2 regions of the Propionicimonas sp. T2.31MG-18 genome follow, and region 1 is predicted to be linked to the other one. Evidence: predicted binding sites of a transcription regulator. Region 1 holds the regulator's gene; the other holds the start of a gene.

Evidence for each region. Region 1 encodes LexA, which represses DNA repair genes until DNA is damaged. Its sites were predicted from a motif close to TCGAACANNTGTTCGA; they were not measured.
Region 2: a site for LexA is predicted at 3,274-3,289, ahead of ruvC (crossover junction endodeoxyribonuclease RuvC). Genes of this name have one in related genera too.

The regions. Positions count from the first base shown of each region.
Region 1 covers NZ_CAXWGX010000012.1:577,023-584,068, forward strand. The annotation lists gene dapF (diaminopimelate epimerase) at 1-687, shown strand, start outside; gene hflX (GTPase HflX) at 693-2,105, shown strand; gene ACFQQJ_RS07720 (ATP-dependent DNA helicase) at 2,116-4,089, shown strand; gene ACFQQJ_RS07725 (DUF167 domain-containing protein) at 4,288-4,644, opposite strand; gene lexA (transcriptional repressor LexA) at 4,551-5,324, opposite strand; gene ACFQQJ_RS07735 (PEP/pyruvate-binding domain-containing protein) at 5,391-7,046, opposite strand, start outside.
Region 2 covers NZ_CAXWGX010000030.1:37,654-44,699, reverse strand. The annotation lists gene secD (protein translocase subunit SecD) at 1-486, opposite strand, end outside; gene yajC (preprotein translocase subunit YajC) at 502-939, opposite strand; gene ruvB (Holliday junction branch migration DNA helicase RuvB) at 1,058-2,110, opposite strand; gene ruvA (Holliday junction branch migration protein RuvA) at 2,138-2,743, opposite strand; gene ruvC (crossover junction endodeoxyribonuclease RuvC) at 2,740-3,261, opposite strand; gene ACFQQJ_RS17130 (YebC/PmpR family DNA-binding transcriptional regulator) at 3,371-4,138, opposite strand; gene ACFQQJ_RS17125 (lipoate--protein ligase family protein) at 4,297-5,385, shown strand; gene ACFQQJ_RS17120 (EVE domain-containing protein) at 5,401-5,883, opposite strand; gene priA (bifunctional 1-(5-phosphoribosyl)-5-((5-phosphoribosylamino)methylideneamino)imidazole-4-carboxamide isomerase/phosphoribosylanthranilate isomerase PriA) at 6,128-6,853, opposite strand; gene hisH (imidazole glycerol phosphate synthase subunit HisH) at 6,850-7,046, opposite strand, start outside.

The DNA of each region.
Region 1 (7,046 bases):
GGGATCGGTGCCGACGGCGTGCTGCGCGCCGTCCGCTGTGCCCTCGTGCCGGGCTGGGAGGCCGAGGGCGAGCGCTGGTTCATGGACTACCGCAACGCCGACGGCTCGATCGCCGAGATGTGCGGCAACGGGCTGCGGGTCTTCCTCCGTTACCTCGAGGAGGAGGGACTGGTCGTCGGCACGGAGGTGACCGTGGCGACCAGGGCGGGACTGCGGACGGGGCGCTTCCTGCCCGACGGACGCGTCGCGGTCACCATGGGGCGGGCGCGCATCGGCGCGCAGGTCCAGGTCCGCCTCGGCGCGGACACCTGGCCGGCCACGGCGGTCGACGTGGGCAACCCGCACGCGGTCTGCATCGTCGAGGCGGACCGGCTCGACGCGCTCGACCTCACCCACGACGCACCGTCCTGGGAGCCCGCCGGCGCCTTCCCGCACGGCGCCAACGTCGAGTTCGTCGTTCGCGAGGCGCCGGGGCGGTTGCGGCTGCGCGTCCACGAGCGCGGGGTGGGCGAGACCGAGTCCTGCGGCACCGGCGTCGTCGCCGCGGCCGCCGCCATGCGCGATGACGACACCTACACCGTGGGCGTGCCGGGCGGCACGCTCCAGGTGGACCTGGGCGGGGAGGAGGCCGTGCTGACCGGGCCGGCCGTCGTCGTCGCCCGTGGCCAGTGCACCCTTCCGGATTGAGAGCGATGACGTACGAACCCTGGGAAGCAGACCCGGAAGACCTCGACTACGACGGCGACCAGCAGGACCTGGCCGACCGGCTGTCGCTGCGGCGCGTGGCCGGCATGTCGACACAGCTCGCCGACATCACGGAGGTCGAGTACCGCGAACTGCAGCTCGAGCGCGTGGTGCTGGTCAGCGTGTGGACGACAGGGAGCGAGGTGGACGCCGACAACGCGATGGCCGAGCTGAAGCTCCTGGCGGAGACCGCGGGCTCCCAGGTGCTCGAGGGGCTCGTGCAGCGGCGCAGCTCGCCGGACCCGGCCACGTTCATCGGTCGTGGCAAGGTGGACGAGGTGCGCCAGGTGGTGATCGCCACCGGTGCCGACACCGTGATCTGCGACGGCGAACTGGAACCGGCGCAACTGCGCAACCTCGAGGACCGGGTCGGGGTGAAGGTGATCGACCGGACGGCCCTGATCCTCGACATCTTCGCCCAGCACGCCAAGAGCGCCGAGGGCAAGGCGCAGGTCGAGCTCGCCCAGCTCCAGTACCTGCGCCAGCGGCTCCGCGGCTGGGGCGGCAACCTGTCCCGGCAGGCGGGCGGACGGGCCGCGGCCGGCGCCGGCATCGGCGGCCGTGGCCCGGGCGAGACCAAGATCGAGACCGACCGGCGCCGCATCAAGACCCGGATCGCGATCCTGCGCCGGCGCCTGCGCGAGCTCGACGCGGTGCGGGACACCAAGCGCTCCCAGCGCACCCGCAACCAGGTGCCGAGCGTCGCCATCGTCGGCTACACCAACGCCGGCAAGAGCTCGCTGCTGAACCGGCTCACCGGTGCCGGCGTCCTGGTGGAGGACGCGCTGTTCGCGACGCTCGACCCCACGACGCGCCGCACCGAGACCGCCGACGGCCGCGTGTTCACCCTCACCGACACCGTCGGCTTCATCCGTCACCTGCCGCACGACCTCGTCGAGGCGTTCCGCTCCACGCTGGAGGAGTCGGTCGCTGCCGACCTGCTGGTGCACGTGGTGGACGGCTCCGACCCCGACCCGTTCGGCCAGATCGCCGCCGTCCGCACGGTGCTCGCCGACATCGGCGCCGCCGGTGTCGCCGAGCAGCTCGTGGTGAACAAGACCGACGCCGCGGATCCCGACGCGCTGCTGGCCCTGCGGGGGCGCTACCCCGACGCGGTGTTCGTCTCCGCCCGGATCGGCGCGGGCATGGACGAGCTCCGGGCCCGGGTCGAGCAGCGGCTACCGCGTCCGGAGGTGGAGGTGCGTGCCCTCGTGCCCTACGACCGCGGCGACCTGATCAACCGCATCCACCTCAGCGGGGAGTTCGTCAGCAGCGAGCACACCGAGCACGGCACGCTGGTGGTCGCCCGCGTGAACGCCGACCTCGCCGGCGAGCTCGCGCGCTACGCCAGCGATGCCTGAGCCGGCCGGCCTGGATGGCGAGAAGGCCGGCGGAGGCGGCCTGGCCGACCGCATCCTGGCGGCCGCCGTCGCCGGGATCGGCGGTCACCCCCGTCCGGGCCAGCAGCAGATGGCTGCCGCGGTCGGCCGGACGCTCGACAACGGTGAGCACCTGCTGGTGCAGGCCGGGACCGGGACCGGCAAGTCGCTGGGCTACCTGGCCCCCGCCCTCGCCAGCCTCGTCGAGGACCGGGCGTCGCGGGTGGTGATCGCGACCGCGACCCTCGCGCTGCAGGCCCAACTCGCCGGGAAGGACATCCCGGCCGCCGTCACGGCCTGCGAGCAGGTGTGCGGCCAGGGGGTCACCCACGCCGTCCTGAAGGGACGGAGCAACTACGCCTGCCTGCTGCGGGTGCGCGACGGCCAGGGCTCGGAGCAGGAGGCCCTGCTGCCCGAGCCCGGCGAGGCGACGGGGGTCGGCGCGGAGGTGGTCGCGCTGCGCCGCTGGGCGGAGGAGGAGGCCGGCTCCGGGCGGCTCGCTGACCGCGACGACGCTCCGGCGCACACCCCGGCCGCCTGGATGCAGGTGTCGGTCCCGGTCCGGGAGTGCCTGGGTGCGCAGCGGTGCCCCTACGGCGCCGAGTGCCTGGTGGAGAAGTCGCGCGAGCGGGCGCGGGCCAGCCAGCTGGTGGTGACCAACCACGCCCTGCTGGCGGTCGACGCGCTGCACGGGGGTACCGCGCTGCCCGAGTACGAGGGGCTGGTGATCGACGAGGCCCACGAGCTCGTCAGCCGCGTGACCGGTGCCGCGTCCGTCGAACTCGGCCCGTCGCAGGTGGAGCGGGTCGCGAAGCGGTGCCTCGCCTGGCTCACCGACGACGTCGGGCTGGCCTTCCTGGACGCAGCGGACGCCCTGCAGGGCGCGCTGGACGGGACCGATCCCGGCCGGGTCACCGAGCCGGAGGCCGAAGTGGTGGCGGCGCTGCGCAGCGTCCGCACGGCCGCCCGCGCGGCGATCACGGGGCTGGCCGGCGGCAAGGACGAGGAGACGGACCGCCGGCAGGCGCAGGCCGCAGCCCAGGAGGTCTTCGACGTCGCCGAGCGCATGGCGAAGCTCGACCCCTACGACGTGGTGTGGGTGTCGGAGTCCGAGCGGTTCGGCCGGCAGGCGAACTGCGCCCCGCTGTCGGTGGCCGGACTGCTGCGCAGCCGGGTGTTCGACAACCACCCGGTGGTGCTCACCTCGGCCACGCTGAAGATCGGGGGTGACTTCCGCGCGATCGCCGCGTCCCTGGGGCTGGCCGGGGAGGACGCGGCGGACTGGCGCGGGATCGACGTCGGCTCCCCGTTCGACTACCGCAGCCAGGGAATCCTCTACGTCGCGCGGCAGCTGCCCCCGCCGGGGCGGGACGGCATCGGGCCGGAGGCGCTCGCCGAGGTGGCCGAACTCCTGTGGGCCGCGGACGGCAGGACGCTCGGCCTGTTCGCGTCCCAGCGATCGGCGGAGGCCGCCGCGCGGTACTGCCGCGAGCACGTCCCCGAACGGCTGGTGCTCTGCCAGGGCGACGCGCACCTGCCCCGGCTGACCGCGGAGTTCGTGGAAGACCCGGAGGCCTCGCTCTTCGGCACGCTGTCGCTGTGGCAGGGCATCGACGTGCCGGGCGACACCTGCCGCCTGGTGATCATCGACAAGATCCCGTTCCCGCGACCGGACGACCCGCTGATGCAGGCCCGCCAACAGGCGGTCACCGAGGGCGGGGGGAACGGCTTCATGGCGGTGGCGGCCACGCACGCGGGGCTCCTGCTGGCCCAGGGGTCGGGACGCCTGATCCGCACCCTGACCGACCGCGGTGTCGTCGCCGTCCTGGACCCCCGGCTGGTCACCGCACGGTACGGCAGTTTCCTCACCGCGTCGATGCCCGACTTCTGGACGACCACCGATCGCGAGACGGCCATCGGGGCGCTGCGGAGGCTCGGCAGCGGAACGGACGCGGGCGCCCGCTGAGCCCGGCCCGGGTGGGCTTCGGCCACGCGGGCGTGGGCGCCAGCGCGGCGTGGCAACGGGTGCGACGAGAAGCCGAGGCTCCTCGTCGGAGCACCCGGCGAGGCGATCGGCTCGGTGGCCGGCGCTTCGGCGTCGTGCCGGGCCGGTCCCGATAGCGCACGAGACGTCCGCAGGACCCGGTCGAGCGGGGGAGGGCGGTCAGGAGCCGAGGAGCTCGGCGAGGCGCCCGGCGCGGTCGTCGGGCACCTCGACCAGCTTGGTCCTGCTCGTGGCGCCGCTGACGAGGGCCACGTCTCGGGCCGGGCATCCGAGGGCCTTCGCGAGCGCGGCGAGCGCCGCCTCCGTGGCCCGTCCGTCCACCGCTGGAGCCTGGACGGCCACCACCAGGGCGTCCTCGCCGTAGCGGCCGCCCACGCGGGTCCTCCCCGCCCCCGGCTTGACCCGGATCGGGATGCGGATGGCTACACCCTCCGCAGGACGGCGACCACCTTGCCGAGGATGGACGCGTTGTTGCCGTCGATCGGCTCGTAGGCGGGGTTGTGGGGCAGCAGCCACACCTGGCCCGGCGTGCGCTTGAAGGTCTTCACGGTGGCCTCGTCACCGATCAGGGCCGCCACGATGTCGCCGTTGACGGCGTCGGGCTGCTGCCGCACGACCACGTAGTCACCGTCGCAGATCGCGGCGTCGATCATCGAGTCGCCCCTGACCTCCAGCAGGAACAGCGTCCCCTCACCGACGAGCTGGCGGGGGAGCGCGAACACGTCCTCGACGGCCTGCTCGGCGAGGATCGGGCCACCGGCGGCGATGCGACCCAGCACCGGGACGGTCACCGACGGCGCGGTCGGGGCGGGGAGGTCCGGCTCGACGATGCGGGTCGCCACGGCGACCTCATCCCCAGCCGCCATCGAATCGGGCAGCCGCACCTCGAGTGCGCGTGGGCGGTGCGGGTCACGGAAGAGGAAGCCCTTGGCCTGGAGCACCTTGAGCTGGTGCGCGGCCGAGGACGAGGATGCCAGGCCCGCGCGGTCGGCGATCTCCCGGATGCTCGGCGGGTAGCCGCGGGCAAGCAGGTCGTCGCGGATCACCTCGAGGATCCGCCGCTGGCGCGCGGTGAGGCCCTCCGCGTCCGCCGGGCCGTCGGGCAGGTGGCTGACCTTCGTGCCGAGCTGGGCGGCGATGTCTTCCTTGCGCGGACGGCCCCGCTTGCGGGCCGGGGGTTCTGCCTTGCTAGCCATGGCAGCACGCTAACCCGGCGCCGCGACGGAATCAAACACATGTTCGAGCGTGTCGGGAATCGGACGTCACAGCACCTCGACGGTGCCGCGGCCGCCGTCCACGCGCACGAGGTCGCCGGTCGCGAGCCGCGCGGTGGCGTCACCGCAGCCGACCACGGCGGGGATGCCGAGCTCGCGGGCCACGATGGCGGCGTGGCTGAGCGGCGCGCCGAGGTCGGTGACGATCGCACCCGCCCGGGGGAAGACCGGGGTCCAGCCGATGTTGGTCAGGGGGGTGACCAGCACCTCGCCCGGCAGCAGCTGGTCGGCGTCCTCGATGCGGTCCAGCCGGCGCACCCGTCCCTGTGCGACCCCGACCGACCCGGCGGCCCCGGTCACGAGCCGCTCGTCGCCCTCCGGTGGTGGCGGCAGCGGACGGCCCGCGACGAAGGCGTCGCCGCGCCGGCCGGGATCGGCCGCCCACGCGTACGGGTCGAAGCGACCGACGATGAACAGCGGGAGCTGGGGGAGGTCCCGCTGCCGTTGCACCACGGCGCGGCGCGCGGCCACGTCCGGCGCCCGGCCGGTCCCGTCCAGGGCGTCCAGCAGTTCGGGGAGGGTGTGGAAGAACACGTCGTCGCCGATGCCGAGCAGGACGCCGGCACGGAGGGCGAACCCTCGCCCGACCCCGGTCCAGCGGACGGACTCCGAGCGGACGCGCTCCCGCAGTGCGGCCCGGCGCGCCCTGCGTCGCAGCCGGCGCTCGACGTCGCGCGCCTTTTCGGGATGGTCCGTCCTGAGGCGGTCCCTGGCCGCCTCGAAGGCCGCGGCGCGGCCGGCCCGGAGACGTCCCACGTCCGCGCCGGTCGCGGCGGAGGCGAGGGCGCGGTCGAGCCAGCCGGGGTTCTCCGCCGGACGCGGCCAGGCGAGCTCGACCTCGTTGTGGCCGCGATGCCCGAACGCCGCGAGGTAGTCGTCGCGGGAGAGGCGTCCGGCGAGCACCTCCTGGAGCCCGGCGGCGGGGCCGAGGCTCTCCAGGCCTCCGCAGAGCCCGGCGACGTTCGCCAGCAGCGCGGCGGAATCGTCGGCGCCGACGAGCCGGCGGAGTTCGTCCTCGAGCGGGTCGAGCCGGTCGTCGGTGGCGGCGATCACCGCCCAGAACGCGCGCAGGGAGGCGGGGAACACCGCGTCCCGCCACAGGGCCGCGAGCTCCGCGCCGGTGGACGCGGCCGCGACGCGGGCGGCGAGCCGCGCGCTCTCCTCCCGGCTGGTGGCGAGGAAGCGGGGGAGGCGCAGCCGGTGCCACTGCAGGCGGACCAGCGTGGCCAGCAACGGCAGCCCCTCGTCCTGCCAGTCGGCCTTCGTCAGGGGCAGCACGGGCAGCGGGACGTCGTCGGGCAGGTCGCCCCACAGCCCGGCGATCTGGCGGTAGGCCGCCCGCGGGTCCGCCGCTGCCTTCGGCCCGCGTGCGCTCACCTGCACGCTCAGGTTCGCGTAGGGCCGCCCGCCGACGTAGCCGGCCATCTCGCGACCCCTCACCTTCATCGACGGGCCGCCGTTGTCCTGCTGGTGGCGGACCACGGAGACGGTGAGCGGGGTCTGCGGCTCCGGGTTGGCCTCCGACAGGTTCGTCGCCGACCACAGGCAGGTGCCGGTGAGGGTGTCGTTGCGCTCCGCGGTGACCGGGTCCCAGCCGCGCATGCTGGTCACCGGCCGGGCCTGGAGGATCCAGACGCGGTCTGC
Region 2 (7,046 bases), on a different contig from region 1:
GGGCATCGGCCGCTTGTTCGGCGTGGCGGACGGCGACGCGCTCGGCTCGGTCGTCGGCTGCGCGGACGCCGTCGCGCTGGGCTGCGTGGCCCCGCCGGTGGACGCCTCCGCGGCGTAGACCTTGCGGAAGTACAGCTGCGCGGTCTGGCCGACCATCCGGACGAGCTCGTCACGCTGGACGTTCGGCACCGACACGACGATCTGGCGGTCGCCGGAGGTCGTCACCTCGCTCTCGCCGACGCCGATCGAGTCGACGCGCTGCTGGATGATCGTGCGGGCCAGCTCCAGGCTCGCCGGGTCGACCGTGCCCGAACCGGTCACGTTGGACGCGGTGAGGGTGATCGTCGTGCCGCCCCGCAGGTCGAGGCCCAGCTTGGGGCTCCAGACACCGGAGAAGCCGATCATCGTGAACAGGGCCACGATGACGAGGCCGAGGATCACCAGCGTTCGGAGCGGGTGGGTGTGTTTCCTGCTTGTCGTAGCCACGTCTGCCTAGGGTGCTCAGTTCTTGGTCGTGCCCGGGTTGTCCCAGGTCGCGTCGGCCTTCTCCGCCCCGGCCTCTGCGGGCTCGTCGGCGGCCTCCACGGCCTCGGCGGGCTCCGCGACGGCGTCGGCGTCGGCGACCTCGGCCTCCACGGCTTCGTCGTCCGCGTCGTCGGCGTACTCGAACTCGTCGACCACGGGCTGGGTGGTGATGGCGCGCTTGTCGACGGTCATCTCCACGCCCGGGGCGATCTCCACCACGGCCTGCTTGTCACCGAGGTACTTGACGGTGGCGATGATGCCCGAGATCAGCATCACCCGCGAGCCCGGCTCGAGGGTGCTCATCAGGCTCTGCTGCTCCTTGGCCCGCTTCTGCTGCGGCCGGATCAGCATGAAGTACAGCACGCCGCCCATCAGGACGAACAGCAGCACGGTGGTCCAAATGTCTCCGCCCATTGGCGATTACCTCACGTTCACAGAGTCGGGGGCGGCGCTGCCGCCGAGCCCGTAGCCTAGCGCCGGTCGACCGGATTACCCATTCGACCACGCGTCGGCCACACCGCGATCCCCCGAGTCACTCGCCGCTGAACAGGTCCGGCGCCGACGGGGGCGGGCCCATCGAGGCCGGCGGGGTGAGCCCGAGGTGCTCCCATGCCCTGCGGGTGGCCACGCGCCCCCGGGGCGTCCGCATCAGGAAACCCTCGCGGACCAGGAACGGCTCGGCGACCTCTTCGATCGTCTCGGTCTCCTCCGCGACGGCGAGGGCGAGCGTCGTCAGCCCGACGGGTCCTCCGCCGAAGCCCCGGCACAGTGCGTCGAGGACGGCACGGTCGAGGCGGTCCAGGCCGAGCGGGTCCACCTCGTAGAGCTCCAGCGCGGCGGAGGCCACCGCGCGCGTCAGCCGTCCGTCCGAGCGCACCTGCGCGTAGTCGCGGACGCGGCGCAGCAGGCGGTTGGCGATGCGGGGCGTGCCGCGCGAGCGGGACGCGATCTCCCCGGCGGCGTGGCGGTCCAGGTGGATGCCGAGCAGGGCCGCGGACCGGCGCAGGATCGCCTCGAGGTCGTCCGCCTCGTAGAAGTCGAGTTGCGCGGTGAACCCGAAGCGGTCGCGCAGCGGACCGGGCAGCAGGCCGGCCCTGGTCGTGGCGCCCACGAGCGTGAACCGCGGGATGTCGAGCGGGATCGCCGTCGCCCCGGGGCCCTTGCCCACCACGACGTCGACGCGGAAGTCCTCCATCGCCAGGTAGAGCATCTCCTCCGCGGGACGGGACATGCGGTGGATCTCGTCGAGGAAGAACACCTCCCCCTCGGTGAGGCCGGACAGGATCGCGGCCAGGTCGCCGGCGTGCTGGATGGCCGGGCCGGACGAGATCCGGATCGGCGCGCCCATCTCGGCGGCGATGATCAGGGCCAGGGTCGTCTTCCCCAGGCCCGGCGGGCCCGAGAGCAGGACGTGGTCGGGCGTCGTGCCGCGATGCCGGGCCGCGGCGAGGACCAGTCCGAGCTGGTCGCTGACCCGGCGCTGGCCGCCGAACTCGGCCAGCGAGGACGGGCGCAACGCCGACTCCGCGGCCTGCTCGTCGCTGTGGACGTGCGGGTCGAGCGGATCCGTCTCAGGCGTCGGCACGTCGGACACTCTGCCAGACCGTCCGGCTCACTTGGCCAGGCTGCGCAGTGCGGCGCGCAGCAGCTGGGCGACGGGAGTCTGGGGGTTCTCCTCGGCGAGCGCGGCAACGCGGTCGCACGCCGCCTCCGCGTCCCGGGTGGAGTAGCCGAGGCCCTCCAGGCCGGCCCGCACCTGGTCGCGCCACGCCCCGGCGCCGGCCGAGAGCGCGGCGCCGGCGGGTGTCGTCCCTGCGAGCACAGCGACCTTGTCCTTCAGCTCGAGCACCAGGCGCTGGGCGCCCTTCGCGCCGATTCCCGGCACGCGGGTGAGGGCGGCCACGTTGGAGCCGGCCACCGCCGCGCGGAACTCCTCCGGGGAGAACACCGAGACGACGGCCTGGGCGATCTTGGGACCGATGCCCGTGGCTGACTGGACCAGCTCGAAGCAGTCCCGCTCGCCCGGCTCGGCGAAGCCGTACAGCGTCAGCGAGTCCTCGCGCACGACCAGGGAGGTGTGCAGCGTCACCGTCTCTCCGACGACCGCCCGTGCGGCGGTGGCCGGCGTGCAGAGGGCCTTCAGCCCGAAGCCCGACAGGTCGACGACCAGCCAGGTGCCGCCGACGGCGGCCACCGTCCCGGTCAGTAGCGCGATCATGCCGTGCCTCCTCTCGCGGCCAGCGCCTGGGCGATGCGATCGTTCGCCGCGCCGCGCCACAGGTGGCAGATTGCCAGCGCCACCGCGTCCGCAGCGTCGGCCGGCCTGGGCGGCGCGGACAGGCGCAGCAGCCGGGCGACCATGGTGCCCACCTGCGCCTTGTCGGCCCGGCCGGAGCCGGTGATCGCGGCCTTGACCTCCGTCGGGGTGTGGGTGTGGACGGGCAACCCGGCCCGGGCGGCCACCAGCATGGCCAGCCCGGCGGCCTGAGCGGTCCCGATGACGGAGAGCACGTTCTGGTCGGCGAAGACGCGCTCCACCGCCACGACGTCCGGCCGGTGCTCCCCCACCCACTCCATGAGCCCGGCCTCGATGCGGACCAGCCGCTGCGGGAGTTCCATCGTGCTCGGGGTGGTGATCACCCCGACAGCCACGAGCTGCGGCGGGCGGCCGGGGGTGCCCTCGATCACACCGACCCCACACCTGGTCAGGCCGGGGTCGACGCCGAGAACCCGCATGCAGCTTCCTTTCCGAACAGCTGTTCGGATACTAGCCCGCGCGGCGCGCCGCCCGTGGCGTGCCACGCGGGCGCGGGCGAAATCGCAGGACGGGTCCGAAGCCTCGCCGTCAGTCGCCCAGGGCGTCGCCGATCTCGTCGGGCACGTCCTCGTTGCTGTAGACGTTCTGCACGTCGTCGCAGTCCTCGATGGCGTCCAGCAGCTTGAACAGCTTCTCCGCCGCCTCCGTCGTCGCCACGGACTCGGTGTACTGCGGCACGAACTGCACCTCGGCGGAGTCGTAGTCGAGCCCGGCCTCCTGCACGGCCTTGCGGACGTCGACGACGACGTTGGGGTCGCTGATCACGCGGAAGGTCTCGCCCTCGTCGAAGACGTCCTCGGGGCCGGCGTCGAGGGTGGCCTCCAGGAGGTCGTCCTCGGTGAGGGTGCGGCCGCCCTGCGTCTTCGCGACCTCGACGACACCCTTGCGGTCGAAGATCCTCGAGACCGAGCCGACGTCGGCCATCGTGCCGCCGTTGCGGGTCACCGCCACCTTGACGTCGGAGGCGGACCGGTTGCGGTTGTCGGTCAGGCACTCGATCAGCAGTGCCACCCCGCCCGGCCCGTAGGCCTCGTACATGATCGTGATGTAGTCGGCGCCGCCGCCCTCGGTGCCGCCGCCGCGCTTCACCGCCCGGTCGATGTTGTCGACCGGGACCGAGTTCTTGCGGGCCTTCTGGATGGCGTCATACAGGGTCGGGTTGCCCGAGGGGTCCGCACCACCGGTGCGCGCGGCGACCTCGATGTTCTTGATCAGCTTGGCGAAGAGCTTGCCGCGCTTGGCATCGATGGCCGCCTTCTTGTGCTTGGTGGTGGCCCACTTGGAGTGCCCGCTCATGTACGTCCGTTCGTCGTGCTGGGTTTTCGCGCGCCTCAGTCTAGGCCACGTGCTGGCGTCGGTCGTTCCCGGTGCCGCGCTCCCCCGTCCCGGGGCCCGGGCGACTTCGGCCGCCCGCCGGCGGGCGTCCCGGACGGGCGTCGTCTAGCCTGAGCGCCATGAGCGAGCGTCGCCACGGCGAGTACAAGGTGCCCGGAGGGAAGTTGGTGGCTGTCGACCTGGGGGTCGTCGACGACCGCCTGGTCGACGTCCAGGTGAGTGGCGACTTCTTCCTCGATCCGGACGAGGCGCTGCCGGTGATCGACCGCGCGCTCGGCGGCGTCCCGATCGCTGCGGGCGTCTCCGAGCTCGCCGCCCGCATCGACGCCGACCTCGCCCGGGCCGGCGCCGAGGGGATTCTCGGCGTCCCGGTGACCATGGTGGGCTTCGACGCCCACGCGGTGGCCATCGCCGTCCGCCGGGCCCTGGGGCTGTCGACCGGCTGGCAGGACCACACCTTCACCTACCTCGACCCCGGGGTGCTCGACCCCGCCGAACACGCAGCGCTCGACGAGGTGCTTGCCCGCGAGCTGGCCGCCGGCCGCCGCGGCCCGACGTTCCGCTTCTGGGAGTGGCAGAACCCCGCCGTCGTGATCGGCTCCTTCCAGTCGCTGCGCAACGAGGTCGATGCGGAGGCCGCCGAGCGGTACGGCGTCCAGGTGGTGCGCCGGGTGTCCGGCGGGGGCGCCATGTTCATGGAGGCCGGCAACTGCATCACCTTCTCCCTTGTCGTCCCGGCCACCCTGGTGGACGGCATGAGTTATGAGGCCTCCTACGCCTTTCTCGACGAGTGGGTGCTCACCGCCCTCGGGCGGGTCGGGGTCCAGGCCCACTACGCGGGGCTGAACGACATCGCCTCGCCCGCAGGGAAGATCGCCGGCGCCGCACAGAAGAGGTTCGTCGGCGGCGCTGTGCTGCACCACGTGACCATGGCCTACGACATCGACGCCGACAAGATGCTCCAGGTGCTGCGTATCGGCCGGGAGAAGCTCTCCGACAAGGGGACGAAAAGCGCCAACAAGCGTGTCGATCCCGTGCGTTCGCAGACCCACCTGCCCCGCACCGACGTGATGTCGTCGTTCCTGGCCACCTTCCGCGAGCTGTACCGCGTCCAGGACGGCGCCCTGACCGTTGCCGAGCTGGCCGAGGCCAGGGAGCTCGCCCGGACGAAGTTCCTCAGCCCGGAGTGGACCGCCCGCGTGCCCTGAGCCGCCGGGCCTCGCTCACGCCGGTGTCGCCAGCCGGTCCCCCGCCGGCAGCAGGCTGGTCGCCGCCATCGCGGCCACGATCCGGTCGAAGTCCTCGCCCGGCACCTCGAACAGGCCGCGGCGGAAGGTGAAGCCCCAGTTGCTTCCGTCGAGCACGAAGCCGAGGTGCGGCAGCAGGGGCCGGATCGGCGCCGGCAGGCAGGGCGCGAACGCGACGTCGCGGCGCCACGGACGGAACTGCGGTGACACCTCGACCTGGTACGCCTCCGTCCCGGTGACGACGCCGCACGCCGTGAACTGCTGCAGCGGCTCGCCGTCGGGATAGTCGGTGCGCGGGGAGTAGAAGACGATCCGGTCCCCGGCCCGCAGCCGGGAGAGCCGCGTCCGTGCGCCGTGGTCGGCCTGGGTGAAGCCGCCGGCCACGCCGCGGCACACGTGCGCCAGGCTGACGGTGTTGACCCAGTCCCGGCGTGCGTCCTGCATTCGTTGTTCGCTCATGCCCGTCAGTGTGTGACCCGCCACCGACACCCGGCGTCCCCCACGCCCCCGATCCGTCCTCCCCGACCTCGCGGACCGCCCTCCCTCGCCCGCTCCCGGTACGCGTTCGCCCCCGAGTGCAACTCCCGCTACCGGAATTCCGGCGGCGCGAGTTGCGTTCGGGGGCGAACGCGGACGGCGAGGGGCGCGAGTTGCGTTCGGGGGCGAAACGGCGACGACTGCGAAGACTGTCGCCTTCGGCGAGTCAGCCGGCGCAGGCCTCCAGGGCATCGGCGAGGGTGAAGTTGCCGACGTAGAGGGCGGTGCCGACGATCGCTCCCTCCACGCCGAGGGGGACGAGGTCACGCAGGGCGCGGAGGTCGTCGAGGGTGGAGATCCCGCCGCTTGCGATCACGGGGGCGTCGGTCCGCGCACAGACCGCGGTGAGCAGGTCGATGTTGGGTCCGCTGAGCATCCCGTCGCTGGCAACGTCGGTGACGACGTAGCGCGCGCAGCCGGCGGCGTTCAGCCGGTCGAGGGTCTCCCAGAGGTCGCCGCCCTCACGGGTCCAGCCGCGGGCGGCGAGCCGCGTCCCGCGGACGTCCAGCCCGATGGCGATCCGGTCACCGTGCTCGGCGATGACCCGGTCGCACCAGTCCGGGTTCTCCAGCGCGGCCGTACCGATGTTCACCCGGCGGCAGCCGGTGGCCAGCGCCCGTTCCAGGCTCGCGTCGTCCCGGATGCCGCCGGACAGCTCCACGTGCAACTCCATCGCCGCGGTGATGCGGGCGATCACGTCGGCGTTGCTGCCACGGCCGAAGGCGGCGTCGAGGTCCACGAGGTGGAGCCACTCGGCGCCGCCGTCCTGCCAGCGCCGGGCGGCGGCCAGCGGATCGCCGAAGACCTTCTCCGATCCGGCGACGCCCTGGGTGAGCTGGACGGCCTGGCCGCCCTGGACGTCGACCGCGGGCAGCAGGGCGAGGGCGCTCATGATTCCTCTCGAGGCAGGGTGTCGAGCCAGTTGCGGAGCAGCCGGGCCCCCGCAGCGCCGGACTTCTCCGGATGGAACTGGGTGGACCACAGCGGGCCCTGCTCCACGGCGGCGATGAACCGGTCCCCGCCGTGGCGGGTCCAGGTGATCCGGGCGTTCGCCGGCCAGTCGGGCACCTCGTGGACGCCGAAGG